4 regions of the Cellulomonas sp. H30R-01 genome follow, and region 1 is predicted to be linked to each of the others. Evidence: riboswitches for the same ligand, from Rfam matches in the RefSeq annotation. Region 1 holds a riboswitch; each other region holds the start of a gene.
What was found. Region 1 has a riboswitch for S-adenosylmethionine ahead of GXP71_RS09225 (nitroreductase family protein). Riboswitches for the same ligand answer to the same signal wherever they lie in the genome.

Region 1 (7,228 bases):
GTGCGGGCCTGCCAGCGGCCGACGTCGTCGAGCGGGATGTCGACCTGGCCCTGGAGGCGCGCGGAGGCGTTGTGGGCGGTGCGCCCGTGCCGCCACAGCAGCACGCGTCCGGCGGTCACGCCTCGCTGCCCTCGCCGTGCACGTCGGCGGGGAGCTCGATGAGCGGGCAGTCCTTCCAGAGCCGCTCGAGCGCGTAGTAGACGCGGTCCTCGGCGTGCTGGACGTGCACGACGACGTCGCCGAAGTCGATGAGGACCCAGCGGCCCTGCCCCTTGCCCTCGCGGCGCACGGGCTTGCTGCCGAGGTGGAACAGCGCCTCCTCGACGGCGTCGACGATCGCGCCGACCTGCCGCTCGTTGGTGCCGGAGGCGATGAGGAACACGTCGGTCAGGACGAGCTGCTCGCTGACGTCGAGCGCGATGATCTCCTGCGCCTTGAGGTCGGACGCGGCGCGGGCCGCCGCCACGGCGAGCTCGACGGCTCGTTCGGTCGCGGGCACGGAACTCCTCGGGTGGTTCGGTCAGGTGGTGAGCGGGGCGCTCACGTGGGTGGCGTCCGCTGCCGGGGCCGCGTTCGCAGCGGGCTCCTCGCTGCGGGCGTTGTTGAGCAGCAGCACGATGAGGAACCCGAGCACGAACGCGACGAGCGCGAGCACGATCAGGTGCAACCACGTGTACGGGTGGCGGGGGCGCTCGTCGTCCTCGTCCTCGTCGTCGTCCTCGTCCAGGTCGTCGACGCGCGTCGCGCCGGCAACCGGTGCGTCGGAGCGCTTGCCGAAGGGGGCTCCGGCGACCGGACCTGCGGGGGCGCCGGCGGCGCTCGCGCCGCCCCAGGACCCGGGGACGGCGGTGGCGGGACCACCCGGGGCCGCGGTCAAGCCCTCGGGCGCTCCCGGTGCGGCGACGGGCGCCGACGACGTCGCGGACGGCCAGCCCGGGCTCGCGGACGGCTGCTGCGGCACCTCGGGGCCGGCGGGCCGGGCGTCGGTGCGGGACGTGGACGGGTTCCACGACGCGGCGGACGGCGACGGGCTCCACGGCGCGGACCGGTCGGTCTGCGACGCGGAGCTGGCGGACCACGACGACGAGGCTGCGCGCGGGTCGGCCGGTGCTGCCGACGCGGGCCGACGCTCGGGCGACGAGGCAGGCGGCGTGGCAGCCGCCGGGTCGGGACGCGACGGTGCAGGCCAGCCCGCGGGCTGCTGGGGCCACGACGACGCCGCCGGGGCGGGTGCGGGCGACGGCGCCGCTGCGGACCCGTACGCCGGGCGCGGGGTGGTGCCGCCGCCGTAGGACGGGGCGGCGGGAGCCTGGCCGTAGCCGGGCGATGTCGGAGGGCGCTGGCCCGGGGCCGCCGACGGCCGCGGCACGGACTGCGCGGGCGGGGCGGTCGGGGCCGCGGGTCGGGGCGCGGCCTGCTGCTGCCGGGGTGCGGTCGCTGCGGGGGGACGCGGCGCGGGCTGCTGCGGCGGCGCGGACGGACGGGACGTGGCGGTCGGCCACGCGGGCGCCGGCGGGGCGGCGGGCGGCTGCGCCCCCGCGGCCGGACGCGGCGCGTTGGTCGGGTCGAGCGTCGTGTCGCGGCTCGACCGGCGGGACCGCGCGGGCTGCTCGTCGGCCGGCTGCGACCAGGACGGCACGCCGGAGCCACCCGTCGTCTGCTCGCGCATGGCGCGACGGGACGACTGCCCCTGGGCGGCCTCCTGCTCGGCGGCGGCGCGCTCGAGCTCGCGGCGACGCCGCCGCTCTCCCGGTTCACTCATGACTGACCTCGATACAACCTGTGCTTCGCGATGTACTGGACCACCCCGTCGGGGACGAGGTACCAGACCGGCTGGCCGGCGCGTGCCCGCGCGCGGACGTCGGTCGAGGAGATCGCCAGGGCGGGGATCTCCTGGATGCTCACACGGTCGGCGGGCAGGCCGTCGACCGACAACGTGTGACCCGGACGGGTCACCGCCACGAAGTGCGCCATGGCGAACAGCTCCTCGGCATCCTTCCACGTGAGGATCTGCTCGATCGCGTCGGCACCCGTGATGAAGAAGAGGTCGGCGTCCGGGCGCAGCGTCTTGAGGTCACGGAGCGTGTCGACCGTGTACGTCAGCCCGGGACGCTCGATGTCGACGCGGCTCACGGTGAACCGCGGGTTCGACGCGGTCGCGATGACGGTCATCAGGTAGCGGTGCTCCGCGACGGTGACGTCCTGCTCCTGCTTGAACGTCGGCTGGCCCGTGGGGACGAAGACGACCTCGTCCAGGTCGAACCGGTCCGCGACCTCGCTCGCGGCGACGAGGTGCCCGTGGTGGACGGGGTCGAACGTGCCACCCATCACCCCCAGGCGGGGTCGCCGCTGCGTCATCGGACCGGTGCTCCCCGCCGCGCTCAGTGGCGGGTCCCGACGCTCCGGAACGCGAAGGTGAACAGCAGCATGGCGACGAGGCCGACGAACGCCCCGACCCCGAACACCACGGGCGAGAACGGCAGCTCGTTGGCGTGCTCGGCGGCTTCCTCGGCAGCGGCGATCAGTGCGCTGTGCACGGTGTTCCTCCTGTGGGGTTGTCGGGGAGCGACAAGTGTCGCACGACGCGCTGTGGCGTCAGGGCCGGACGTGCCCGTCGCCCTGCACGACCCACTTGGTGGTCGTGAGCTCGGCGAGGCCCATCGGGCCGCGGGCGTGCAGCTTCTGGGTGGAGATGCCGATCTCGGCGCCCAGGCCGAGCTGTCCGCCGTCGGTGAACCGCGTCGAGGCGTTGACCATGACGGCCGCGGAGTCGACCTCGGCGACGAACCGCTCGGACGCGGCCAGGTCGCCCGTGACGATCGCCTCGGTGTGCCCCGAGCTCCACGTGCGGATGTGGTCGAGCGCCTCGTCGAGGTCGTCGACGACGCGGACCGCGAGGTCGAGCGACAGGTACTCCTTCGCCCAGTCCTCGTCGGTCGCGGCGACGACGGACACCTCCTCCGGCGCGAGCCGCAGCGTCGTCTCGTCGCCGTGGATCGTCACGCCGGCGTCCGCGAGCGCCGCCAGCGCGACGGGCAGGAACTCGTCGGCCACGCCCTCGTGCACGAGCAGCGTCTCCGCGGCGTTGCAGACGCCGACGCGCTGGGTCTTGGCGTTGAGCAGGATCGGCAGCGCGACGGACAGGTCGGCGCTCTCGTCGACGTAGACGTGCACGTTGCCGACGCCGGTCTCGATCACGGGCACGGTGGACTCGCGCACGACGGTCGCGATGAGGTCCGCTCCCCCGCGCGGCACGAGCACGTCGACGAGCCCGCGGGCGTGCATGAGCGCGACGGCACCGGGACGGCCCCACGCGTCGATGGACTGCACGAGGTCGCCCGGGAGCCGCTGCGCGACCAGCGCGTCGGACAGCACGCGGACGATGACCTCGTTGCTGTGGGCCGCCGCGGACCCGCCGCGCAGGATCACCGCGTTGCCGGACTTGAGCGCGAGGCCGGCGGCGTCGACCGTCACGTTCGGGCGGGCCTCGTAGATCATGCCGACGACACCCATGGGGACGCGCAGCTGGCGCAGGCGGAGGCCGTTCGGCAGCGTCGAGCCGCGCACCACCTCGCCGACGGGGTCGGGCAGGGCCGCGAGCTCCCGCAGCGCGTCGGCGATCGCGGCGACTCGGTCGGGCGTGAGCGCGAGGCGGTCGAGGAGTCCCGGGGAGATGCCGTCGGCGCGGCCCTGGTCGAGGTCGAGCGCGTTCGCGGCCACGATCTCGGCGGTCGCGGCGACCAGCGCGTCGGCGAGCGCGTGCAGCGCGGCGTCCTTGGTGGCGCGGGTCGCGGTCGCGAGCGCACGGGACGCGACCTTGGCGCGCTGCGCCACCTCGCGGACCTGCGCGGCGACGTCCGTCTCGGCGGCGTCGTGCAGGGGTGCCTCGAGCGATGCGGTCATCCCGTCAGGGTAGACCGCGGGCGCCCTCGTCGGTCCGGGGTTCCACGACCCGGCCGCCGGTCGCGGTGCCCTCCCCCACGGGCCCCACGTCGAGGCTGAACGCGAGCAGCGTCCCGCCGTCGACGACCCGCGTCTCGCGCTCGGGCACCCGCACGAACCCGAGGCGCTCGTAGAGGCGGTGCGCGCCGGTCATCCGGGGTCCGGAGTTCATGACGACGCGCGACAGGCCGCGCGCGCGGGCCAGGTCGACGACGAACCGCGTGAGCAGCGTCCCGATGCCGCGCCCGCGGGCCGACGGGTCGACCGCGAGCAGCCGGAAGTCGAGCTCGCCGTCCTGCCCGAGCGGCGAGATGTGCCCGCCGGCGCGCGGCGTCGCGACGGTGCCGACCAGCCTGCCGGTCGCGAGGTCCTGCGCGACCCAGACCTCGTGCTCGCCCGCTCGGGCCGCGACGTCGGCCAGCGACGCCCGGTAGGTGTCGCTGATGTCGTAGTCGTGCGCGTAGGCGGCGACGGACAGGCGCGCGACCTCGTCGTGCTCGTGCGGCTCGACGAGGCGCACGACGATCCCGACCTGCCGCGTCCCGTCGACCCGGTCGGTGGTGGGTGCGCTCACGCCGGGCCCTGGTCGACGGCGATCTCGTCGACCGGCAGGCCGGCGTCCTTCCACGCGGGTGCGCCGCCCTCGACGTGCACGACGTTCGTGAAGCCGCGCGCACGCAGCTCCGCGGCGACGGGACCTGAGCCGCGGACGGACCCGCACACGACGACGATCGGTGTGTCGAGGGAGACGACGGGCGCGATGTGCGCCGCCGACGCCAGGTCGAAGTCGGTGTCGACGGCGTACCGGTCGACGACCGTCGCGCCGGGGATCGCCCCCGTGCGCGCGCGGCCGGCGTCGCTGCGGACGTCGACGAGGACCGCGCCGGCGGCCACGCGCTCGGCGGCGTCGGCGGGCGTGACGAGCGGCGCCAGGGCGCCGGCGTCCTCGAGCGAGAGGTCCTCGGCGGGGGCGGTGGGACTGGTCATGTCGTGCTCCTGGGTGTGGAAGTCAGCGGGACTGGATCGGCGGGACGGGGTCGGCGGGACGGGATCGGCCCGCGAGGTTCGCACGGGTCAGCGCAGCGGGAAGCCGCGGGTCTCCAGGTGCTCGCGCAGCCGGTCGCGGCCGTTGAGCGCGTGCGGGCCGGACAGCCGGGCGAGCAGCCGCTCGACCCAGGAGTGCGCGAGACCCTCGTCGGCGTAGAACGCGCCGATGCGCCGCTCGTAGTCGTCGACCGCGTCGTGCGCGCGCTCGTCGTACGTCTCGTGGTGCAGCACCGCGGACTGCGGCAGCCGCGGCTTGACGCGTGAGCCCTCGGCCGGGTCCGGGTGACCCACGACGAGCCCGAACGCCGGGAAGGCGTGCGCGGGGAGCCGGAGCAGCGCGGACACCTCGGCCGGGTGGTTGCGCAGCGCGCCGATGTAGACCGTGCCGAGGCCCAGCGACTCCGCCGCGAGCGTCGCGTTCTGGGCGGCGAGCGCCGCGTCGACGAACCCGACGACCGCCGTCTCGAGGTACTCGGCGCCCGCGGTCGGTGCCTCGTGCCTCGCCGCGACCGCGTGGGCGCGCGCGAGGTCGACCAGCCACACGAGCAGGACCGGCGCCTGCACGACGTGCGCCTGTCCGCCGGCGAGCTCCGCGAGGCGGGCGCGGGCGGCGGCGTCGCGGACGGCGACGACGCTCCAGAGCTGGAGGTTCGAGCTGGTCGCGGCGGACTGCGCGGCGGCGACCAGGGTCGTGAGCGTCGCGTCGTCGACCGCGTCGGGCAGGTAGCGCCGGACGGAGCGGTGCGCGAGCTGCTGCTCGACGACCGGCGTGCTCACGACGGCGTCGGGGGCGGCGCCGCCGTAGCGCTGCGTGGCGAGGCGGGTCGTGTCCTGGACGTCGACGGACATGCGGGGCTCCGGTTCGTTCGCACGTTGCCCGCCGGGACGACGGGCCGGGTCGCGCCCGGGAGCACCCCGCGTGCCGGGGTTGCTGCCCCGCCTGCCGGGCCAGACGGCGGGGCTCGTGACCTGCGCGGAAGGGTCGGCCCACGCCGCGGCACTGTCAACGCCCCCTCGGCGACGTCTCACATCGCGGGAGCACCAGTCCGTCCGTTGGATCGGCCGACGCGCCGCCGCACCATGACGCCCTCGCGAGAGGGGGACGGCATGACCGCACGACGGCAGATGGTGCTCGGCGCCTACCACACGGTCGCCGGGCAGCACGGCGGCGCGTGGCGCGTCAGCACGCAGGCGACCGACACGGAGTCGCTGGCCCAGCACCGGGCGGCGGCGCTCACCGCGCAGGACGCGCTGCTGCACTTCCTCCTCGTCACGGACGTGCTCGGCGAGCAGGGCGACCCGGTCTCCCCCGGCTTCCATCCGCGGCTCGAGCCCGCGGTGCTGCTCGCCGCCCTCGCGGCCGCGACCGAGCACATCGGTCTCGTCGGCTCCTTCTCGACGACCTTCAGCGACCCCGTGCAGCTCGCGCGCCAGCTCTCGAGCCTCGACCACGTGTCGGGCGGCCGGGCGGGCTGGAACGTCGTCACGTCGTTCCGCCGCGAGGCCGCGACGGCGCTCGGCGCGGACCGGCTCCCCGACCACGCCGAGCGGTACGCGAAGGCCGCCGACGCGGTGCGGGCCGCGGTCGCGCTCTGGGACGCGTGGCAGCCCGACGCGGTGGTCCGCGACCGGCGCACCGGACGCTACGTCGACCCGTCCCGGGTCCGCCGGGTCGAGCACGTCTCGGCCCACCACGCGGTGCGCGGGGTGCTGCCCGCGTCGCGCTCGCCGCAGGGCCGGCCGGTCCTCTTCCAGGGTGGGTCGTCCGAGGCCGGGCTCGCCCTCGCGGCCCGGTACGCGGACGTCGTGCTCACGGCCCAGGACCACCTGGGTGACGCGGTCGCGTTCGCGCACGAGGTGCGGGCGCGCGCCGCCGACCGCGGCCGCGAGCGCGTCCTGGTGCTGCCCGGCGTCGTCACGGTCGTGGCCGACACGCGCCGCCAGGCGCAGGACGTGCACGACCGCCTCACGGCCGCGATCGACGACGACCACGCGCGCGCCCGGCTGTCGGCGATCCTCGGCTGGGACACGTCGCACCTGCCGCCCGACGCACCGCTCGACCTCGCGCCTGCCGTCACCGACGGGCACCGCAGCCGCGCACGGCTGCTGCACGCGCGCGCCGAGCGGGACCGGCTCACCGTCGCCGAGCTCGCACGCGTGGCCGCGGCGACCCGCGGCCACCGTCTGGTCGTCGGGACCGCGCAGGACGTCGCCGACGAGCTGCTCGCGTGGTTCGACG
Region 2 (7,228 bases), 270 kb from region 1:
GACTTCGCCGAGACGCGTGCGTGGGTCGAGCGGCTGTCGAAGACCGTCGGGGCGGTCGTCCGCGACCTCGTGAGCTGGCGGTGGGAGGTGCGCGAGCGGGGCGGGCAGGCGCGCCTCGACTACACGCAGAACGCGATCAACAAGACGCTCGTCGCGCCGTACAGCCCGCGCGCGTCAGCCGGTGCGCCCGTGTCGGCGCCGATCACGTGGGACGAGCTCGACGCGCCGTGGCTGCGGCCCGACGCGTTCACGGTCCGCACGGTGCTCGACCGGGTCGAGGAGCGCGGCGACCCGTTCCGGACGGTGCTCGACGACGACCAGGTCCTGCCGCGTCTGGCCTGACCAGCGCGCCGCTGCGGTGGCGACGGCCAGGCGGTCGGCGTTGACTGGACGACGGTCCGGCAGCGGGCCCGTCGCAGCCCTGCCTGGAGGTGCGATGCACGTCGACCGGATCGCCGAGCCGTGGGGGACGAGGACCCCGTACGCGCGCGGGACACGGTGGCCGACCCGGGTGGACACGTTCCTGGAGCCCGGGAGCACGACCGACGACGTCGACCGGTGGGTGCCCGCGGCGTCGTTGCTGCACTCGAACGGCGACGCGATGGACATCGCCGTCGCGGGCGGGCGGATCGTCGGGGTGCGCGGCCGCGCGCAGGACCGCGTGAACCACGGCCGGCTCGGCCCCAAGGACCTGTTCGCGTGGCAGGCGAACGCGTCACCGGACCGGCTGACCCGTCCGCTGGTGCGGCGCGACGGACGCCTGCAGGAGGCGTCGTGGGACGAGGCGATGGGCCTCGTCGTGGCCCGCACCAAGGCCCTGCTCGACGAGCAGGGCGCGTCGGCGATCGGGTTCTACACGTCGGGGCAGCTGTTCCTCGAGGAGTACTACACGCTGGCGCTGGTCGCGCACGCGGGGATCGGCACGAACCACGTCGACGGGAACACCCGGCTGTGCACGGCGACCGCCGCGGAGGCGCTCAAGGAGTCGTTCGGTGCCGACGGGCAGCCCGGGTCGTACTCGGACGTCGACCACGCGGACGCCATCGCGCTGTTCGGGCACAACATGGCCGAGACGCAGCCCGTGCTGTGGATGCGCGTGCTCGACCGGCTCGCGGGCGACGACCCGCCGCGCCTGCTGTGCGTCGACCCGCGCCGCACGGCCGTCGCGCGCGCCGCGACCGTGCACCTGGCACCGCGGCCCGGCACGAACGTCGCGCTCATGAACGGGCTGCTGCACGAGGTCGTCGCGCGCGGCTGGGTCGACGAGGACTACGTCGCCGCGCACACGGTCGGGTACGACGACCTGGCCGCGACGGTCGCGGAGTACCCGCCCGAGAAGGTCGCGCGCATCTGCGACGTGCCGGAGGACGACCTGCGTGCCGCAGCAGAGCTCGTCGGCACCGCCGACCGGCTGATGTCGACGGTCCTGCAGGGCTTCTACCAGTCGCACCAGGCGACCGCGGCGGCGGTGCAGGTCAACAACCTGCACCTGCTGCGCGGCATGCTCGGCGAGCCCGGACGCGGGCTGCTCCAGATGAACGGGCAGCCGACCGCGGAGAACACGCGCGAGTGCGGCGCGGACGGCGACATGGCGGGGTTCCGCAACTGGTCGAACCCGCAGCACGTCGCGGACCTGGCCCGCGTGTGGAACGTCGACCAGGACGTCATCCCGCACTGGTCGCCGCCCACGCACGTCATGAAGATGCTGCGCTACCTCGAGGACGGCTCGATGCGCATGCTCTGGGTGCAGGCGACGAACCCGCTGGTCTCGCTGCCCGAGCTCGAGCGCGTGCGGTCGGTCCTCACGCAGGACCGCACGTTCCTCGTCGTGCAGGACGTGTTCCTGTCGGAGACCGCGCAGGTCGCGGACGTGGTGCTGCCCGCGGCGACGTGGGGCGAGAAGACCGGCACGTTCACGAACGTCGACCGGACCGTGCACCTGTCCGAGAAGGCGGTCGACCCGCCGGGGGAGGCGCGGCCCGACCTCGACATCGTCCTCGACTTCGCGCGGCGCATGGACCTGCGCGACAAGGACGGCGGACCCCTGGTCCCGTGGTCGACGCCCGAGGAGGCCTTCGAGGCGTGGAAGGAGTGCTCGCGCGGTCGGCCGTGCGACTACTCGGCGCTCACGTACGCGCAGCTACGCGGCGGGGGCGTCCAGTGGCCCTGCACCGACGAGCACCCGCGCGGGACCGAGCGGCTCTACGGCGACGGCCGCTTCCCGGCGGCGCCGGGCTACGCCGAGACGTACGGCCGCGACCTCGTGACCGGCGCGCCGTTCGAGGCCGACCAGTACCAGGCCCTCAACCCCGAGGGGCGGGCTCTGCTGCGCGCCGTGCCGTACGTGCCGCCGCACCACCTGCCGTCCGATGACCTGCCGCTGCAGCTCGTCACGGGCCGGACGATCTACCACTTCCACACCCGGACCAAGACCGGCCGGGTGCCCCAGCTGCGGGACGCAGCCCCGGACGTCTGGATCGAGCTCTCGGCGGAGGACGCCCAGGCGCGCGACATCGCCGAGGGCGACCGCGTGCGGGTCCGCACGGCGCGCGGGTCGGTCGAGGGTGCGGCGCGCGTGAGCGAGGTCCGGCGCGGCGTCGTGTTCGTCCCGTTCCACTACGGCTACTGGGACACCGAGCCCGGCCACGAGCCCGGCCACGAGCCCGGCGGTGCCGGTCGCGCGGCGAACGAGCTCACGCCGACCGAGTGGGACGCGGTCTCCAAGCAGCCGCTGTTCAAGACCGCCGTGTGCCAGGTCGAGCGCGTCGCCGACGGCGCGGGCACACCTGCGCCCGCCCCGACGACGGGCGCGTCCGCCCCGGTGCGCGTCGGCGTGCGGCCGACCGCCGGCGGGACGCGCGCGGAGGTCCACGAGGAGGTGGCGACGTGAAGCTGGGGCTCGCGCTGCGCGAGGTGCACCGCTCCGAGACCGAGCTCGCGGAGGCGCTGCTGCACCTGTCGGAGCGGCACGCGGTCGTCCACGACGTGCACCTCCTGGCGCGGGACCTCGCCGCGTGGTCGGCGGACCACGTGCGGCAGGTCGCCGAGGCCGCGCACGACCAGGGCGAGGACCTCGACCCGGACCCGGTGCGCGACCCCGGCGTCACGCGGCGCGTCCGCGAACGGCTGTCCGAGGCGCTGGGGCGTGCCCGCGCGCCCGAGCTCGCGCTGCTGTCGGACCTGCGGACCGTGTACGTCCTCGCGCACGGCGTCGCCTCCGACTGGGAGCTCATCGGCCAGGCGGCGCAGGGCGTGCGCGCGCGGGACCTCGTCGACCTGTCGCAGCGCTGCCGTTCGGAGACGATCCGGCAGGCGCGCTGGGCGGACGCGATGCTCAAGGAGTCGGCGACGCAGATCCTCGTGTCCTGACGGCCCGGGACGGAGGTCCGGTCCGCAGCGGTGGCGGCGGTGGCAGCGTCGGACCATGGGACGTGCAGCGCGCCGGTGGGTCGTGGGCCTCTCCGCGTTCACCCTCGTCGGGGTCGTCGCGGGGGTGCAGGGCTTCCTGTCGGGCGCGTTCGCGCCGCTCGTCGACGACCTCGAGCAGGTGCTGCCCCTCACCGGGCCGGTCGTGCCGGCCGTCGCGCTCGCGGTCCTCGTCGGTGTCCCGCAGACGCTCGTGCTCGTGACCGCGCTGCGACGGACGGCGGACGCGCCCGTCGTCGCGGCGGTGGGCGGCGCGGCGCTGACCGGGTGGGTCGCGGTGCAGCTGCCGCTCGTCGGCTGGACGTCGCCCGTGCAGTGGGCGTTCGCCGCCGTCGGCGTGGTCGAGTGCGTCGCCGGGCTGCGGATGCGCGCGGCGCGGGCGGAGACGCCCGGGGGACCGGCGGGGACGACGACGGGGACGGCCCGCACGGACCGTCCCCGTCGGAGCTGACCGGCCGAGCCGGTGCAGCGGTCTACTTGAAGGCGTCCTTGACGTCGTCGACGGCGTCCTTCGCCTTGTCGCCAGCCTGCTTGACGTTCGCGGACGTCTGGTCCGCCTGGCCCTCGGCCTCGAGGCGCTCGTCGCCGGTCGCGCGGCCGGTGCCCTCCTTGACCTTGCCCTTCGCCTCTTCGGCGGCGTGCTCGATCTTGTCGTCCAGACCCATGGGTCTCTCCTCTCGTGCGGGCGGTCGTGGGCGGGGGTGTCAGACGGCGCGACGGCCTCTGCCGACGAGCCAGCCGATGAGGCTGACGACGAGCAGGATGATGCCGATCCACAGCAGGACCTTCGCGGCCTCGACGGCGACGCCGAGGACGATCATCACCACGCCGGCGATGATGAGGATGAGCCACAGAGCCATCTGACTGCCTCTCTCGACCCGGTGGCCGGGGTTGGCCGCCGGACGTCCACGACCGCGTTCTCCAGTCGCAACTCCTTCATGGTCGTGCGACCAGGGGCGCGCCGCACGTCGGGCGGGCCCGTGCGAACGGTGGTACGCGGGGTGAGATGTCCGGACGTCAGCCGCCCGCCTGCGGGGCGGGCGGCTCGACGAGGTAGGTGCCGTGCCCCTCGACCACGAGCCCGTCGACGAAGCGCAGGACCTCGTCGACCACGCCGCCCGACTGGTTGCGGTAGCCGAGGACGAGCACGTCGACTCCCGCGTGCACGCGCTCGACGGAGAACCGCAGGTCAGGGACCTGCCGGAGGCCTTCCGTCCAGTAGGCCCGCAGGGCGTCCTTGCCGTGCACGACCCCCTGCGTCGCGGGCAGGAGCCGGGCGGCGACGGGCGACGTGAACACGACGTCGTCCGCGAAGTGGTCCAGCACGGCCTCGACGTCGTGCGCGTTCCAGGCGGCCACCCAGGCGGCGGCGAAGGCGTGCGGCTCGGGTGCGGACATGCCGGGCAGTGTGGCACCGCGGGGTGCGGATCGTGGACACCGTTGTCCGGCATGTGAGAACCGGGCCCGACGATACTTGACCTATCAGGTCGGGATTTCTAGTGTGCTCGTCACCGGGGTCACGCGACCTCGGGGTCATGAGCTCCAGCACCAAGCCCCGGCTCGCTGGACGGCAACCCTCCCGCGCGGCGGGGTGCCCCGGGTGACGACCAGGCCGTGAGCGCACCGCGCACGGCAACGGCGCGGACGCAGGCCCACGGCCTGCCGTGAGGAGAGAGCGATGAGCGGGCGAGCCCCCGGACGCGCAGCCGTCCTGACGTGTCGCTGTCGCCCCCTGCGCTCCTGTCGCACGCGCTGACACCCGCGCTACCGCCGCACCGACGGTCGGGGGCCGCAGCGCCCCGACCCCGCCGCCCGCCGACGCGGGCTCCCTCGTCCCACCCCACCGCCACGTCCCGGCACGGACGCGCCCTCGGCGCGCCCGCAACCGCCGTGCACCCCAGAGACGGACCCGCACCATGACCGTGACCCCCAGCACCCACCTCGGCCTCGACCTCTCCGACGCCGGCGCGCACCCCGAGGCGTGGCGCGCGACCGGCTCCGAGCCGCACCGCCTGTTCGACCCCGAGCGCCTCGGCCAGCTCGTCGCGACCGCGCAGCGCGCCACGCTCGACTACGTCCTGTTCGACGACGCGTTCGCGCTGCACACCAGCCGCAACACGACGCTGCGCGGCCGGCTCGACGCCGCGCTCGTCTCCGCCCGGCTCGCCCCGCGCAGCTCCGGGATCGGGCTCGTCGCGACCGTCGACACCACGCACACCGAGCCGTTCCACGTCGCCAAGGCGATCCAGACGATCGACCACGTGAGCCGCGGTCGCGCCGCCTGGCAGGTCGGCTGGTCCACGACCGACGAGGTCGCCGCCGCGTTCGGCCGCAAGCCCGCGCAGGACGAGGCCGACGCGGTCGCCGAGGCCGACGAGGCCGTCGACGTCGTGCGCAAGCTCTGGGACAGCTGGGAGGACGACGCCGAGATCCGCGACGTCCCGACCGGCCGGTTCGTCGACCGCGAGAAGATCCACCGCATCGACCACGACGGCGTGCGGTTCGCCGTGCGCGGCTCGTCGATCACGCCGCGCTCGCCGCAGGGCCAGCCGCCCGTCGTCGTGCGCGTCGGGTCCTCGTCGTCGTTCGCGCTCGCCGCGCACCGCGCCGACGTCGTGCGCATCCGCCCCGCCGACCGCGGCGACGCCGCGCGCCAGCGCGCCGAGATCCGGGCCGCTGCGGCCGCCGTCGGGCGCGACCCCGACGAGCTCCGCGTGGTGGCCGACCTGTTCGTGGTCCTCGGCGGGACCGAGCACGCCGCCCGCGAGCGGCTCGCGCTGCTCGACGCGCTGACGGCCCCCGGTCGGCGCACGCACGAGGGTGCCGCGCACGTCGGGACCGCGGCGGACCTCGCCGCGACGATCGAGGACTGGACGACGACCGGCGCGGTCGACGGCTTCACGCTGCGGCCCGCCGCGCTGCACACCGACGTCGACGGCATCGCCGACGAGGTCGTGCCGCTGCTGCGCGCAGCGGGCGTGTTCCGTGAGTCCTACCCGGGCACGACGTTCCGCGACACGCTCGGCCTGGCGCGCCCCGTCAGCCGCTACGCGACCGCGATCGCCTGAGCCGCCGAAATGACGAACCGCCCCCGCAAGCAGATCCACCTCGGCGCGCACTTCCCGGGTGTCAACAGCACCACGGTGTGGACCGAGCCCGACTCCGGCAGCCAGATCGACTTCGCGTCGTTCGAGCACCTCGCCCGCAAGGCCGAGGACGCCCGCCTCGACTTCTTCTTCCTCGCCGAGGGCCTGCGCCTGCGCGAGCACAAGGGGGAGATCTTCGACCTGGACGTCGTCGGCCGCCCGGACACGCTGCCCGTGCTCGCCGCGCTGGCCGCGGTCACCGACCGGCTCGGCCTGGTCGGCACGATCAACACGACCTTCAACGAGCCGTGGGAGATCGCCCGGCAGTTCGCGACGCTCGACGTCCTGTCCGGCGGCCGTGCCGCATGGAACCTCGTGACGTCGTCGGACGCGTTCACCGGCGCGAACTTCCGCCGCGGCGGGTTCCTGCCCTACGCCGAGCGGTACGAGCGGGCCGCCGAGCTCGTCGCGGTCGCCCGCGCGCTGTGGGACTCGTGGGACGACGACGCCGTGCTCGGCGACCGGGCCGCCGGCGCGTTCCTGCGCGACGGGGCCGTGCGCGAGGTCGAGCACGTCGGGACGCACTTCCAGGTGCGCGGCACGTTCCCGACGCCGCGCGGTCCGCAGGGCCACCCGGTGCTGTTCCAGGCGGGCGACTCGGCCGACGGCCGCGACTTCGCGGCGGCGACCGCCGACGTCGTCTTCTCGATGCACTC
Region 3 (7,228 bases), 900 kb from region 1:
GTCCGTCCGCGGCCGCGAGCCGCGCGGCATCGGCGCGCAGGCCGGGCTCCGAGGTCAGCGGGCGGCTCTGCCGGGAAGCGGCTGTCGCGGCCTGCGCGTCGCGCGTCCGCCGGGCGAACAGGGCGTCGGCGACGTCGTCGGGCAGGACCTCGACCGACCCGGTGACGTTGACCTGCTGGAGCGTCTCGCGCCAGTACACGGTGAGGGCGGCGCGCGGTCGGGCGGCGAGGTGCCGGCCCTTGCGGCTCGTCGTCGAGCTGCCGAAGACCAGGCCGTGCTCGTCGACGGTCTTGAGCAGGACGGTGCGGGTCCGCGGGTCGCCGTGCTCGTCGACCGTGGCCAGGGTGGCGGCGAACGGCTCGCGCAGGCCTCGCTCGCGCGCGGCGTCGAACCACGCGCGCACCAGGGGCATCGGCTCGTGAGGCGGGTCGTCGAACTCCGGGAGGACGAGCGTCGTGTCGCCCGACAGCGTCGCGTCGCGGGGCTCCTGCGCTTGGTTCATGCGCTCACCCAAGCACAGGGCGACGAGGCCCGGCTCGCGGTGGCGCGGGCGTCTACCCGGACCGCGCAGGCGTGCGGACGGCGTCGTCGCCTGGTGCGTCGCCCGACTCGGCGGCCGCGTTGGCGGGGCTCGTCGCGAGCGCCACGCACCCGGCGAGCGCGACGGCGAGCGCGGCCGCGGCGGGGACGGCCCACCCGTCGCGCACGAAGTCGCCGAGGACCGTCAGGCCGACGACGCCGGGGACCACGACCTCGATGACCGAGACGATCGCGGCGGCCGTCCCGACGGACCCACGCTCGAGCGCGCGGAGGTACGCGAGGGCGCCCGCGACGCCGCCGACGACGATCGGGATCGCGAGCGGCTGCAGGACGGTGTCGAGCAGGTCGCCGTCGGCGTGCGCGGCGCGCGCCCCGATCGCGGCGATCGAGTAGCCGAGGCCGCCCAGGACGGCGAGCAGCACGGGAGGTCCGGACCGGTAGACCGCGAGGGTGGCGACCGCGACGACGCCTGCGGCGGCGATCGTCAGGCCGACGAACCCGTCGGGCGGGTGGACCGCGGGCTGCTCACCCCCGGCGGCGGCGACCACGACGAGCGCGGCGACGACCGCGACGACGGCGGCGACGTCGAGCCGGCGCATCGTCGCGTGCAGGACGACCCGCGCGAGCAGCACGACGACCACGAGGGACGCCGCGATCACGGCCTGCACGACGAACAGCGGCAGGTGGTCGAGCGCCGCCAGGGAGAGCAGCCAGGCAAGGCCGTCGAGGACGAACGCCGCGACGACGAGCGGCTGCAGGACGGCGCCGAGCCCGCGCGCCCGGCGAGCGCCGACCGCCTGCATGATCGTGCTGACGCCGTAGCCGACCGACGACGCGATCGCGGCGAGCAGGGACCCGATCACGCCCGCCGCCTCGCGCGCGGTCCGGACGCGCGCCCGCCGGTCACGTCGGCTGTCCCACGTTGCCGAGGAAGCGCCCGATCACCGGGATCTCGGTGACCCCCTCCGCACCGGCCATGACGACGGCCTGCGTCGCGACGTACTCGACCGAGTCGAGGATCGTGTAGCGCGGCACCCAGCCCGGGTCGAACTTCTCGTTGAACTGCCCGAGCGTCGCCATCTGCGTGCCCTGCGAGAGCCGCTGCAGGACCGGTCGCGTGAGCTGGTCGAGGCGCGAGCCGCCGCCCTCCTCGTTCTCGAGGACCTCGCGCAGCACCGCGAAGTTGAGCCCCAGGCCGGTGTGGCCGCGCGCCTTGAGCTCACCGATGGTGTGCACGATGTTCGTGTCGATCAGCCCGTTGGGCAGGCCGTCGACGTCGAGGCGGCGGCGCATGACGTCGAGGGACCAGCCGCCGATCGCGGGCGCGGGCACCCACTGGCAGAACGCGTCGACACGCCCCGCGGGCGTCTGCGTCACCGACATGAGCAGCCCGGTGTCCGCCGGGTCGAACAGTCGCGACAGGGTCATCGAGAAGCCGCGCTCGGTCTCGCCGCGACGCGACTCATCGCTCATCGCCTCGATCTGCGCGCGCAGGTGCGGCTCCATCGCCGCCGGGTCGTGGAACGTCGTCGTGTACCCCGCGCGCTCGACGCGTCCGACGGCCTGCCGCAGCGACTTGTGCGACCCGCCCGCGGTCGTGAACGTCGTGCAGTCGACGATCGCCTCGTCGCCCAGGTAGACGACGCGCAGACCCGCGGCCTCGTAGACGCCGAGCCAGTCCTGCCCCGCGCCGATCACGGCGACGGACCAGCCGTAGTCCTCGGTGTAGTCGAGGAACTCCGCCCACGTCTGCTCGCGCTCCTCGGGCGGCCCGATCGGGTCGGGCGACACGAGCGCGACACCGCCGCGCACCGAGTGCGCGACCACCGAGCGCCCGACGAAGAACCAGTCCTTGTCGTCGCGCAGCGCGAAGTAGTCGAGCGTGCCCGTGCCCCACCGCTGCACGATCGCGCGGGCGCGCTCGCGCTCGTCGGCGTGGTCCGCCGCGCTGAGCCGCCGCGGGCGTCGCGGCGACGTGAGCGTCCACAGCAGCGTCAGCAGGAACGCGAGCTCGAGCACGAACTCGACCGGGCTGAGGATGCGCGCGAGCCGCTCGATCTCGTCCGTGCCCGGGTCCCGTACCAGCACCCACACGACGAGCCCGACCGTCGTGACCACGACGAAGACCACCGCGAAGACCACGAGCAGCACCGCACGCCGCACGTCCCGCCGGTTCGGCAGGACCGGGAAGCACGCGCCCTGCGTCGCCAGCCACACGGTGCCGACGACGACGGCGGCCGCGGCGAGCACGTCCGGACCGCGCACGAGGTGCAGCACCGCCGACGCGACGAGCAGCCCGAGCGTGAGGATCCAGGACAGCCGGTGGCCGCGCCGCAGCCCGCGGGCGGTGAACAGCAGGACGATCGACACGGTGATGAGCGCCGGGCGGGCCGACGCCGCGCCGGCGTCGGGGACGATGTCGTCGAACAGCGCCAGGTCGCGCCAGACCCCGCGCAGCAGGCTCGAGACGAGCCCGACCACGGCCAGGACCCAGACGGCCCGCGACGCGAGCACGCGCACGTGGACACGACGCCGCTGCTCGTCGAGGGCGGATCGGTCGACTCGCGGGAGGAGCACGCTGCCCGGCATGCGCCCCAGTCTGCCGGGGGTGACCGTCGGCGCACCCCTCGCGCGGGGTGATCCGTCCGTCGTGCGGCGTCAGACGTCCGGCGTCGTCCCCGCCAGCCGCGCGAGCAGGCCGGCGCGGACCGCGGGCCACTCGTCGGGCAGGATCGAGAAGTACGCGGAGTCGCCGCGCGTGCCGTCGGGGGCGAGGCGGTGGCTGCGCAGCACCCCCTCGGGAACCGCGCCGAGCCGACGGATCGCGCCGACCGAGCGCGTGTTGCGGGTGTCGGCACGGAACGCGACGCGCTGCATGCCCCACGTCTCGAACGCGTGCGTGAGCATCAGCAGCTTGCAGGCCGGGTTGTTCGACGTCCCCCACCAGCGCGGCGCGTAGTAGGTGTGCCCGATCTCGACGCGCAGGACGTGGAGGTCCAGGTCGTAGAACGACGTGCTGCCCCGCACCTCGCCCGTCGCCGCGTCCAGCACGCCGAACGCGACCCGCCCGGGCGTCGCCCGCGCGCGGTCCACCTCAGCACGCCAGCCGTCGAGCCCGGCGGGCAGCGGGGACGACATGCCCGCCCACACCCGGTCGTCGACGAAAGCGGCGAGCGCCTCCGCGTGGGTGTCGTCGAGCGGGACGAGCCGAGCACCGTGGCCTTCGAGCGTGACGTCGTGGAGCACAGCGGAAGCCTCGCACGGTCTGGCAGGGTGGCGACCATGGTCTTCTTGGAGCGCGACGGCGACCTGGACGCCCTCGACCTGGTCGGCGAGGACCTCGACGGGCAGGACGGGTCCCACTCCCGGATCCTCGAGTGCACCTTCACGGACTGCTCGCTCGACGGTGCGCGCCTGGACGGCACGCGCGCGTCGGACACCGCCTGGACGCGCGTGCGGGCCGGGTCGCTGTCCGCGGTGTCGACGACCTGGCTCGACTGCCGGTGGGAGGGCGCGCGGCTCGGTGCGGTCGAGGCGCACGGGTCGGAGTGGACCCGCGTCGAGCTGCACGGGGGCAAGGTCGACTACCTCAACCTGCGCGACGCGACGCTCACCGACGTGCGGCTGGTCGGCGTCATGGTCGACGAGCTCGACCTGGCCCGGGTGAAGGCGCGCAAGGTCGTCCTCGACGACTGCCGTGTCCGGCGTCTCGACGTGTCCGGCGCGCGGCTCGAGGACGTCGACCTGCGCGGAGTCGTCGGGCTCGAGCGCATCGACGGCCTCGACGGGCTGCGCGGCGCGCGCATCACGCAGGACCAGCTGCTCGACCTCGCCCCGCTCGTCGCCGAGCACCTGGGCATCGTCGTCGGCTGATCACGCGCCCGTCCCCCGCGGGCCGGGCCCCCTCGGCGCGCGCGACCGACGCGGCCTGACGACGAGCGGGCGCCGAGCCGTCGCGGGCGAGTCAGTCGTCGAGGGCCGGACCGCAGGCGGCGGCCGCGGTGGCGGCGAGGGCGTCGAGGCCGTGCACCTGCACGAGCGGGCGGGTGTCGTCGACGACGGTCCAGCAGGCGTCGACGACGTCGTACCGGGCGGTCGGGCCGTCGGCGAGGTAGCGGCGCAGCGCGTCGACGAGGCGGTCGACGGCCTCGCTCGTCGTGCCGACGCCGACGGACGCGCGGATCGCGCCGCCGGACGCGCCGAGGTGCGCGAGCAGCGGGTGCGCGCAGAACCGGCCGTCGCGGACGCCGATGCCGTGCTCGGCGGACAGGTAGGCGGCGACGAGGCCCGGGTCGTGGCCGGGGACCGTGAACGTGAGGACGCCGACGGGGTCGGCGGAGTCGGGCCAGATGCGCGCGACCTCGACGCCGTCGATCGTGCCCAGGCCGTCGACCAGGCGGGCGCGGAGCGCCTCCTCGTGCGCGAGCAGCGCGCCGGCGGGCAGGGCGGCGAGCCGGTCGCACGCCTCCGCGAGCGCGATCGCGCCGATGACGTTGGGCGACCCGGCCTCGTGCCGCGCGGGGGCGGGCTGCCAGACGGTCCGGTCGGCGCGCACGTCGCGCACGGCGCCGCCACCGGCCAGGTAGGGCGTGCCGGTGTCGAGCCAGTCGCGGCGACCGACGAGCGCGCCCGCGCCGAAGGGCGCGTACGTCTTGTGGCCGGAGAACGCGACGTAGTCGGCGCCGGTGCGGGCGAGCGAGAAGCCGCGGTGCGGGACGAGCTGCGCGCCGTCGACCGCCACGCGCGTGCCCTCGGCGTGCGCGAGCGCGACGACCTCCTCGATCGGCAGGGACTCGCCGGTCACGTTGGACGCGCCCGTGATCGTGAGCAGCGCGTACGGCTGGGTCGCGAGCTCGGCGCGCAGGGCGTCGAGGGTCTCGGCGACCGTCCGCGCGATCGGCAGGATCGTCGTGGTGTTGCCGTGCCGCTGCGACGACTGCACCCACGGCAGCAGGTTGGCGTGGTGCTCGACGTCGAGGACGAGGACCTTGCCACCGGCGGGGACGACACCCGCGAGCAGGTTGAGCGAGTCGGTCGTGTTGCGGGTGATGATCGCGACGTCGTCGGGGCGCGCGTCGACGAACCGCGCGATGCTCTGCCGGGACGACTCGTAGAGGGCCGTCGACACCTGCGACAGGTACCCCGCGCCGCGGTGCACGGACGCGTACAGCGGCAGGACCTCGGTGACGCGCGCGGCGACGGACTCGAGCGCGGGGGCGCTCGCGGCGTAGTCGAGGTTGGCGTAGACCCGCTGGGTGCCGTCGACGAGCGGGACGGTGGTGTCGCCACCGACGACGGGGAGGAGCGCAGCGACGGGCTCGCGGGTCGACACCGGGGCGCCGACCTCGGCACAGGACGTGGTCTCGGCGATGACGGACATGGTGCTCCTCACGGGTCCGTGGGACCCGGCACCGACGGCCAGCCCCGCGCTTGCCGTCCGCCGGTCGGCGGTCGGCCTGGTCGTCACCCGGGGCACCCCACCGCGGAGGAGGGTTGCCGGCCAGCGAGCCGGGGCTTCGCGCTGGCGCTCATGACCTGACGACGAGGGTTCCGCCGGGCGCCGGGGTGTGTCAACGGGAGGCCTCCGGCGTCTCGGATGGCGGGACGGCTTGTCCACTCCTTGGCGCGGCGGCCGTCGGCGCGCGTAGCATCGCCGCAACCATCCAGAGCGGCCGAGAGATCTGGCTCGACGACGCCGCAGCAACCCCCCGGTCCGCCGGGCGAGGGTGCTACCGCCAGGACCGATGGAGGATCGCGATGCCGTACGCCGGTGACCTGACCCCGCAGCAGGCGTGGGACCTGCTCACGAACGACGAGCGCGCGCTGCTCGTCGACGTGCGCACCGACGCCGAGTGGCGTCTGATCGGCGTCCCTGACGCCACCGGGATCGGCGGCCGTGCCGCGCTCGTCGAGTGGACGACCCCGCAGGGCCTCAACCCGCGATTCGTCGACGAGCTCGCCGAGGCCGGCCTGACGCCCGGCGACGAGCGGCCCGTCGTCTTCCTGTGCCGCTCCGGGGTCCGCTCGGTCGCCGCCGCGCAAGCCGCGACCGCCGCCGGGTTCGGCCCGGCCTACAACGTGCTGCGAGGGTTCGAGGGCGACGTCGGCCCCGACGGTCAGCGCGGGCACGTCGGGTGGCGTGCCGAGGGTCTGCCGTGGACGACGCTGTGACCGCCGACCGCGTGCCGGGCCGCGTGCCCGGTCCCGGCGACTGGGACGACCGCTCCGTCGACCGCTCGACGCTGCGGCCCGACACGCTCGCCGTCCGCGGCGGGCTCGTGCGGTCCGAGTTCCAGGAGATGTCCGAGGGCCTCTTCCTCACCCAGGGGTACGTGTACGACTCCGCCGCGCAGGCCGAGTCCGCGTTCGCGGGCGACGTCGACCGGTTCCTCTACTCCCGCTACTCCAACCCGACGGTGTCGACGTTCGAGGAGCGCCTGCGCCTGCTCGACGGCGCCGAGGCCGCCTACGCGACCGCGACCGGCATGTCCGCCGTCTTCACCGCCCTGGCCGCGCTCGTGCAGCAGGGCTCGCGCATCGTGTCCGCCCGCGCGCTCTTCGGGTCGAGCGTCGTGATCTTCGACGAGATCCTCGCGAAGTGGGGCGTGCGCACCGACTACGTCGACGGGCACGTCCTGTCGCAGTGGGAGGAGGCGCTCTCGACGCCCGCCGACGTCGTGTTCTTCGA
Region 4 (7,228 bases), 250 kb from region 1:
CTGCTGCCGACGCTCGTCACGACGTACGACCGGGTGACGCTGCACGTGCCGGGTGCGTCAGGTGCTCGGGACGTCCACGTGCCTCGCGACGCCGACGCACCACGCGCGGCCGCGGGCGGTGCGCCGGGTGCGGGACCGTCCCGCGCGTCGGTCGGCGGGCCGGCCGAAGTCGGTGCCGCACGCCCGACCGCGACCTGGCGCTCCGGCACCGCCGCGTCGCGGACGACCGTCGACACCGGGCTCGTCTGGACCGACCCGTCGACGGGCCGCTCGCTCCCCCTGCGCGGCCTCGCGATCGTCGAGACCAAGACCGGCTCGACGCCGTCCTCGACCGACCGGCTGCTCTGGCGGCACGGCCACCGGCCCGTGCGCGTCTCGAAGTACGGCACCGGCCTGGCCGTCCTGCACCCCGACCTCCCCGCCACGCCGTGGCGCCGCGTGCTGGACCAGCACGTCGCCGCGGCGACCCGCTGACCTCCCACCACCCACCCGATCGGAGCACCACCGTGCGACACCACCGCGGGCGCCTCGTCGCCCCCACCGCCCTGCTCGCCGGCCTCGTGGCCGCGACCCTCGTCGGCTGCTCGGCGGCCGACGCCGCCTCGAGCTCGTCCGGCACCTCGGCCGGCACCGCGACCGCGACGGCCACCGACGCGGACGTGACCGTCGAGAGCACGCTCGCCGACAACACCGCCTGGCACGAGACCACGGCGACCGACGACACGTCGTCCGCGACGACGATCACCCTGGACGGCACGACGGTCACGGTCGACGGCGACGGCGCGACGGTCGACGGATCGACCGTCACCGTGACCGCCGCCGGCACGTACGCCGTCTCCGGCACCCTCACCGACGGGTCGCTCGTCGTGGACAGCCCCGACGACGGGACGGTCGTCCTCGTCCTCGACGGCGCCGACCTCACGAGCTCGACGACGTCCCCGCTCCAGGTCACGGACGCCGGCGACGTGGTCGTCGTGCTCGCCGACGGGTCGACCAACCACCTGGCCGACGCGACGACGTACGTGTACCCGGACGCCGGCACCGACGAGCCGAACGCGGCCCTGTTCAGCACCGCGGACCTCACGATCACGGGCAGCGGGACGCTCGACGTCGAGGGCCGCTCGAACGACGGGATCGCGAGCAAGGACGGCCTCGTGGTCGAGTCCGGGACGATCACGGTCGACGCCGTCGACGACGGGATCCGCGGCAAGGACTACCTCGTCGTGCAGGACGGCACGCTCGACGTGACGGCCGGCGGCGACGCGCTGAAGTCCGACGAGGCCGACGACGCCGCGCTCGGCTACGTCGCGGTCCTCGGCGGCGACCTCACCCTGGTCTCCGGCGACGACGGCGTCACCGCCGCGACCGACGTCGTGCTCGCCGACGGGACGGTGACGCTCACCGCGGGCGGCGGGCACGACGCGACCGTCGCCGACGACGCCTCCCCGAAGGGACTGGTCGGCGACGTGTCCGTCGTCGTCGGCGGCGGCACGCTGCGCGTCGACGCGGCCGACGACGCCGTGCACTCCGACGGTGTCGTCGCGGTCACCGACGGCGACGTCACGCTCGCGACGGGCGACGACGGCATCCACGCCGAGGGCGCGCTGCGCGTCGCGGGCGGCACGCTCGACGTGGCGACGGCGGTCGAAGGGCTGGAGGCGCCGGTCATCACCGTCGCGGGCGGCGACACCTCCCTGACGACGAGCGACGACGGCGTCAACGCGACGGCGGGCTCGACGACGACCGACGCCGCGGACGCGGCCGATGGTGCGGGCACCGCGGCAGGCTCGGGCACGGCGGCGGGCTCCGACCCGGCGGCCGGCTCCGACCCGGCGGCCGACGGCACCGGCACCGACCCGCGCGCGGGCGGCATGCCCGGCGGCGGCGAGTTCTCCGCCCAGGACGGCGTCCTGCTGGAGATCACGGGCGGCACGCTCGTGGTCGACGCCGAGGGCGACGGCCTCGACTCCAACGGCTCGATCACGATGAGCGGCGGGACGGTCGTCGTCGCGGGCCCGACGAGCTCGGGCAACGGCGCGCTCGACTACAACGGCACGTTCGAGATCAGCGGCGGCGAGCTCCTGGCCGTCGGCGCGTCGGGCATGGCGCAGACCCCGTCGGACGGCTCCCCGCAGTCGTTCGTCGGCCTCACGCTCGACGGCACGCAGCAGGCCGGCACGGTCGTGCACGTCGCCGCGGAGGACGGCACGGTCCTCGCGTCCTTCACGGCGCCGAAGTCGTTCTCCTCGGTCGTCTACTCGTCAGCCGACGTCACCGACGGCGCGACGTACACGGCGCTCGTCGGCGGCGCGACGGGCACGCCGGACACGACGGGCCTGTCCCACGACGGCGACGCGTCGTCGGCGACGACGTCCGCCACGGCCACGGCGGGCGAGGCCCAGGCCGGCATGGGCGGCGGCCCCGGAGGCGGCCAGGGCGGACGCCCGTCCCGCCCCTGACACCCCCCTCCCCGCGCGAGATCGACATGGTGGCCGTCCCGAGCTGTCGGACGGCCACCATGTCGGTGTCGACGGAGCGACGGAGCCGGGTCAGCGGCGCAGGATGCGGCGGGAGAGCCGGTTGCCCAGGGACTGGGCCAGCTGGACGAGCACGATGATGACGATCACCGTGATCCACACGACCGCGAAGTTCCACCGCTTGTACCCGTAGTCGAGCGCGAACGCGCCGAGCCCGCCGCCGTCGAGCGTCCCGGCGAGCGCGGACATGTCGACGAGCGCGACGAACACGAACGTGAACCCGAGGATCAGCGGACCGAGCGCCTCGGGGACCAGCAGCGTCAGCACGATCCGCCACCGCGAGGCACCCGTCGCGCGGGCCGCCTCGATGACGCCGGGGTCGATGGCGACGAGGTTCTGCTCGACGATCCGGGACACCCCGAACGTCGCCGCGAACGACAGCGGCACGATCATCGCGGTGCTCCCGAGCCGGGTGCCGATCAGCCCGACGGTCACGGGCGCGATGATCATCAGCAGGATGAGGAACGGGATCGGCCGGAACACGTTGACGACGAGGTTGAGCACGCCGAACACCGGCCGGTTGGACAGCAGCCCGCCCCGACGCGTCGTGTAGAGCGCGATGCCGAGAACGAGCCCGAGGACCCCGCCGATGAGCAGCGTCGCGGACACCATGTAGAGCGTCTCGCCCGCGGCCTCCAGCAGCTTGGGGCCGTGGAAGGCGGGGTCGAAGTCCCCGGCAGCGGGGAGGACCGTCGCGGCGGACGGCGACGCGACGGCCGGCAGCCCGGTCGCGAGGGCCGACGTGAGCGCGGTCATCGGACGGCCTCCTCGACGGGCGCGACGGCGCCCAGCTGCGCGACGAGCGCGTCGACGGCCGCGTCGGGCCCGTCGAGCGCGAGCGTGAGCGACCCGAACGACTGGTCCTGCAGGGTGCCGATGCCGCCGTACACGATCTCGAACGCGACGCCCGACGCCCCGGCCGACGCGAGCACCGACCCGAGCCGCGAGCTGTCGGTCATGGTGACGGTGACGATCCGCCCGGTGTGGGTGCGCTGGAGCCGCTCGAGGACGGTGCCGCGCGGCCGGTCGTGCACGACGGTCGACACGAACCGCTGCGTGACGTCCGCCTGCGGGCGCGTGAACACGTCGAACACGCTCCCCTGCTCGGCGACGCGCCCGTCCTCCAGGACGGCGACGCGGTCGGCGATGGACCGCACGACCTCGAGCTCGTGCGTGATGACGACGATCGTCACGCCGAGCTCGCGGTTGACCTTCTGCAGCAGGTGCAGGACGTCCTGCGTGGTCTGCGGGTCGAGCGCGCTGGTCGACTCGTCGGCGAGCAGGATCTTGGGCTGCGCCGCGAGCGCCCGTGCGATGCCGACGCGCTGCTTCTGCCCGCCGGACAGCTGGTCCGGGTAGGAGTGCGCGCGGTCGAGCAGGCCGACGAAGTCGAGCAGCTCGGCGATGCGCCGGTCGCGGTCGGCCTTGGGCCAGCCGGCGACCTTGAGCGGGAAGGCGACGTTCCCGGCGACGGTGCGCGACGAGAACAGGTTGAACTGCTGGAAGATCATGCCGATGTCGCGGCGCTTGCGCTCGAGCGCGCGCTCGGACAGCGACGCGACGTCGTCGCCGTCGACGACCAGCTGCCCCGACGTGACGCGCTCGAGGCCGTTGATGAGCCGCACGAGCGTGCTCTTGCCGGCGCCGGAGTAGCCGATGACGCCGAAGATCTCGCCCTGCTCGACGGCGAGGTCGACGCCGTCGACGGCGCGGATCGGCCCGTTCGGGCCGTCGAACACCTTGGTGACGTCGCGGAACTCGATGATGGGGGTCACGTGGGGGGACCTTTCACGGAAGGACGACGGCCGCGCGGCCCGGTCCCCGGGGGTGGTGGGGACCGGACCGCGCGGACGGCTCAGCCAGCGGCCTTGAGGTTCTCCTGCGTCTGCGCCAGGACGTCCTGGAGCTTCGCGGCGTCGTAGCCCTCGACGATCGTGGCGGTGCCGCCCGACGACTCGACGACCGACTCGAGCACCTTCGGGTCGTGGTACAGCTCGACGATCTTCTGGTACGTCGGGTTGTCCACGTCGTCCGGGCGGGCGGCGATGATGTTGATGTACGGCTGCGCCCCGGCCGAGCTCGGGTCGTCCGCGAAGACGTAGCTGTCGAGGTCGAAGCCCGCGTCCGTCGCGAAGTTGTTGTTGACGATCACGCCCGCGACGTCGGGGTCGCCGATGAGGCCCGCGGTCTGCGACGCCTCGACAGGGCGCACGACGACGGTCGACGCGTCGGTGTCGACGTCGTCCGGCGTCGGGACCTTCGGCTCGCCGGTGAACTCGATCAGGCCGGCCTCCTCGAGCACGAACAGCGCGCGCGCCTGGTTGGTCGCGTCGTTGGGGATCGCGACCTGCTCGCCCTTCGTGAACTCGGAGACGTCCGTGTGCTTCTGCGAGTACAGCGGCAGCGGGACGATCAGCGTCGAGCCGATGGGCTGCAGGTCGTCGCCGGTGTTGTTGTTGTGGTCGGCCAGATACAGGATGTGCTGGAACGCGTTGAGGTCGATCTCGTCCTCGGTGAGCGCCGGGTTCGGCTGCGTGTACTCGGAGAAGCCGACGATCTCGAGGTCGATGCCCTCCTCCGCGGCGAGGTCCTTGAGGATCTCCCAGTGCGGCTGGCCGACGTCGGTCGTGCCGAGGCGGACGACGGTCGCGCCGTCACCGGCGGCGGAGTCGTCGGCGTCGGGACGCGTGAACGCGAAGACGAGCGCGCCGACGAGCACGACGACGGCGACGACCGCGCCGACGACGAGACCGGTGCGGCGCTTGCCGCCGTTCTTCGCCGGGAGGACGGGGACGTTCTCGGACATGGGGTGTCTCCTTGCGGTGTGCCCGACGGATCCGGGCGGGTCAGGGACAGGCGTCGTGGGACGCCGGCCGCGTGGCCGTGGGCCGGTGCGGCGGTGGGACGAGGACGGCGGGAAGCCGTCGGTCGAGGCGCGCGGCGTCGTGCGCCGGGCGGCTCAGGTGCGGCGGTGGCGGCGCTGTGCCGGTGTCAGACCAGCTGGCCGTGGGTCGCCGGACACGCGGGCATGCGACACATGACGGCCGTGGCGGCGGTCATGGTGCGGGCCTCGCGGGTGTCCATCGATCGACCTCTTCCTCGCGCGCCGGCGACGGTGTGCCGGGCAGTGGCGTCAGTGAAGCGAACCTGCTGGACACGTGTCAAATTCCGACCGGTAACGTCGGGATAAGTCTCGCGGGCGGCGCCGACGGGCCGGGCGACGAGCGCGCGGGCGACGGGCTGCGGGGTCATGCGTCCTCCTCGGGCGCCAGGGCGCCGGTCGACTTGTGGGCGCCGCCGTGACGCACCACCGGTTCTCGCCCCGGGGCACCCCGCTCGATCAGGAGGGTTGCCGTGCAGCCAGCCGGGTACTTGACGCTGCAGCTCGTGAACCAGGGCCCAGGATAGTCGACGGGCCGCTTCGTCTCGACGAGACGCTGGTCACGGCGGTCGGCACCAGCGCCGTCTCGGACCTCTGCGACACCTCCAGGCTGAGCAGAACCGCAGACAGGTCCGCGTGCGCCGCAGCGCCCGGACGCGCTGAGGCCCCCGACGCGGCGTGCGCGTCGGGGGCCTCGTGAGCACACGGGCCTGAGGCCGGGCGCCCGGGTCAGGCGTCGGCGGACGGCTCGTCCGTGGACGGTGCCGCACCCTCCCCCGCGAGCAGCAGGTAGAGGTCACGACGGGCTCGGTCGAGCACGGCGACCGCGGCGGTCGCCTGCTCGGGCGTGCCGGTGCGCGCCACCTGGACGGCGGCCGCGGACAGCGCCTCGACCGCGGGCCGCAGCGCCTTGCCCGGGTGGACGGGCCGCTCGGCCGCGTCGAGCCACGGGGTGCCGAGCGCCTCGCGGTTCTGCTCGACGTAGCCCGCGCCCGCCTCGGTCAGCCGGGCCAGGCGTCGCCCGCCCTCGGCGGACAGCGTGACGAGACCCTCGTCCTCGAGCATCGCGAGCGCCGGGTAGACGGCGCCCGGGCTCGGCCGCCAGCGACCCTCGGACCGCTCGCCGATCTCCTGGATGAGCTGGTAGCCGTGCATGGGCTGCTCGGTGAGCAGCAGGAGGACGGCCGCGCGGATGTCGCCGCGACCGGCCCGCCCGCCGCGGCGTCCGCCGTGGCGCGGGTGGGGGCCGCCGTGGTGGCCGCCGAAGCCGCGGCCGCCGCGCGGTCCGGGACCGCCGGGGCCGAAGCCGGGACCGAAGCCCGGGCCGAACCCGGGACCGAACGGCGGGCCGGACGGGCGCCCGCCCGCGTCCTCCTCGAACGCGTCGGGGCCGGCGGGGTGGTGGTGGAAGTGGTGGTGTCGCATGGACGAGCTCCTCGGGATCGTGGGGGCCGGCGGGGATGCGGGGCACGGCTCGACCGGGTGTCCCGGGAGGGGTGCAGCGCGATGCCGACGTCGTGAACGATATATCGTTGATACATCGTTCGCAAGACCCGGCGCGACGATCAGGTCCCACCGAGTGGCGACCAGAACGACCAGGGCTCCCCCTCCGGCCCGATCGCCCCGTACTCGCGCACCCCGTACGGCTGGTCCGTCGGCGGGTACGTCACCGTGCCGCCGCGTGCGACGACCGCCGCGTGGTGGGCGTCCACGTCCCGCACCGTCACGACGAGCATCCCGGTCGCGGCACCGAGCGTCGCGGGCGACACCAGCCGCCACTCCGGCGCCACGCGGTGCAGCATGACGATCC

Region 2: linked by a shared signal. The riboswitch ahead of GXP71_RS10405 (LLM class flavin-dependent oxidoreductase) and the one ahead of GXP71_RS09225 (nitroreductase family protein) in region 1 are both predicted to bind S-adenosylmethionine.
Region 3: linked by a shared signal. The riboswitch ahead of GXP71_RS13255 (aminotransferase class V-fold PLP-dependent enzyme) and the one ahead of GXP71_RS09225 (nitroreductase family protein) in region 1 are both predicted to bind S-adenosylmethionine.
Region 4: linked by a shared signal. The riboswitch ahead of GXP71_RS10330 (hypothetical protein) and the one ahead of GXP71_RS09225 (nitroreductase family protein) in region 1 are both predicted to bind S-adenosylmethionine.

What each region holds. Positions count from the first base shown of each region.
Region 1 covers NZ_CP048210.1:2,061,209-2,068,436, forward strand. Annotated here, with positions in the region: gene GXP71_RS09190 (histidine phosphatase family protein) at 1-119, opposite strand, end outside; gene rsfS (ribosome silencing factor) at 116-499, opposite strand; gene GXP71_RS09200 (hypothetical protein) at 521-1,762, opposite strand; gene nadD (nicotinate-nucleotide adenylyltransferase) at 1,759-2,358, opposite strand; gene GXP71_RS20130 (hypothetical protein) at 2,382-2,537, opposite strand; gene GXP71_RS09210 (glutamate-5-semialdehyde dehydrogenase) at 2,596-3,903, opposite strand; gene GXP71_RS09215 (GNAT family N-acetyltransferase) at 3,908-4,516, opposite strand; gene GXP71_RS09220 (rhodanese-like domain-containing protein) at 4,513-4,929, opposite strand; gene GXP71_RS09225 (nitroreductase family protein) at 5,017-5,838, opposite strand; SAM riboswitch class IV at 5,854-5,959, opposite strand; gene GXP71_RS09230 (NtaA/DmoA family FMN-dependent monooxygenase) at 6,097-7,228, shown strand, end outside.
Region 2 covers NZ_CP048210.1:2,335,923-2,343,150, reverse strand. Annotated here, with positions in the region: gene GXP71_RS10440 (hypothetical protein) at 1-342, shown strand, start outside; gene GXP71_RS10435 (molybdopterin oxidoreductase family protein) at 437-2,890, shown strand; gene GXP71_RS10430 (hypothetical protein) at 2,887-3,369, shown strand; gene GXP71_RS10425 (hypothetical protein) at 3,425-3,877, shown strand; gene GXP71_RS10420 (CsbD family protein) at 3,900-4,091, opposite strand; gene GXP71_RS10415 (DUF4175 domain-containing protein) at 4,131-4,286, opposite strand; gene GXP71_RS10410 (nuclear transport factor 2 family protein) at 4,444-4,824, opposite strand; SAM riboswitch class IV at 4,958-5,071, shown strand; gene GXP71_RS10405 (LLM class flavin-dependent oxidoreductase) at 5,343-6,494, shown strand; gene GXP71_RS10400 (NtaA/DmoA family FMN-dependent monooxygenase) at 6,504-7,228, shown strand, end outside.
Region 3 covers NZ_CP048210.1:2,956,305-2,963,532, forward strand. Annotated here, with positions in the region: gene GXP71_RS13230 (pyridoxal 5'-phosphate synthase) at 1-502, opposite strand, end outside; gene GXP71_RS13235 (hypothetical protein) at 555-1,403, opposite strand; gene GXP71_RS13240 (bifunctional lysylphosphatidylglycerol flippase/synthetase MprF) at 1,444-3,129, opposite strand; gene GXP71_RS13245 (GNAT family N-acetyltransferase) at 3,199-3,786, opposite strand; gene GXP71_RS13250 (pentapeptide repeat-containing protein) at 3,823-4,413, shown strand; gene GXP71_RS13255 (aminotransferase class V-fold PLP-dependent enzyme) at 4,505-5,920, opposite strand; SAM riboswitch class IV at 5,962-6,076, opposite strand; SAM riboswitch class I at 6,197-6,291, shown strand; gene GXP71_RS13260 (rhodanese-like domain-containing protein) at 6,298-6,711, shown strand; gene GXP71_RS13265 (O-succinylhomoserine sulfhydrylase) at 6,735-7,228, shown strand, end outside.
Region 4 covers NZ_CP048210.1:2,315,806-2,323,033, forward strand. Annotated here, with positions in the region: gene GXP71_RS20350 (VTC domain-containing protein) at 1-474, shown strand, start outside; gene GXP71_RS10310 (carbohydrate-binding domain-containing protein) at 507-2,459, shown strand; gene GXP71_RS10315 (methionine ABC transporter permease) at 2,550-3,293, opposite strand; gene GXP71_RS10320 (methionine ABC transporter ATP-binding protein) at 3,290-4,312, opposite strand; gene GXP71_RS10325 (MetQ/NlpA family ABC transporter substrate-binding protein) at 4,393-5,343, opposite strand; gene GXP71_RS10330 (hypothetical protein) at 5,529-5,789, opposite strand; SAM riboswitch class IV at 5,816-5,930, opposite strand; gene GXP71_RS10335 (PadR family transcriptional regulator) at 6,148-6,843, opposite strand; gene GXP71_RS10340 (MerR family transcriptional regulator) at 6,984-7,228, opposite strand, start outside.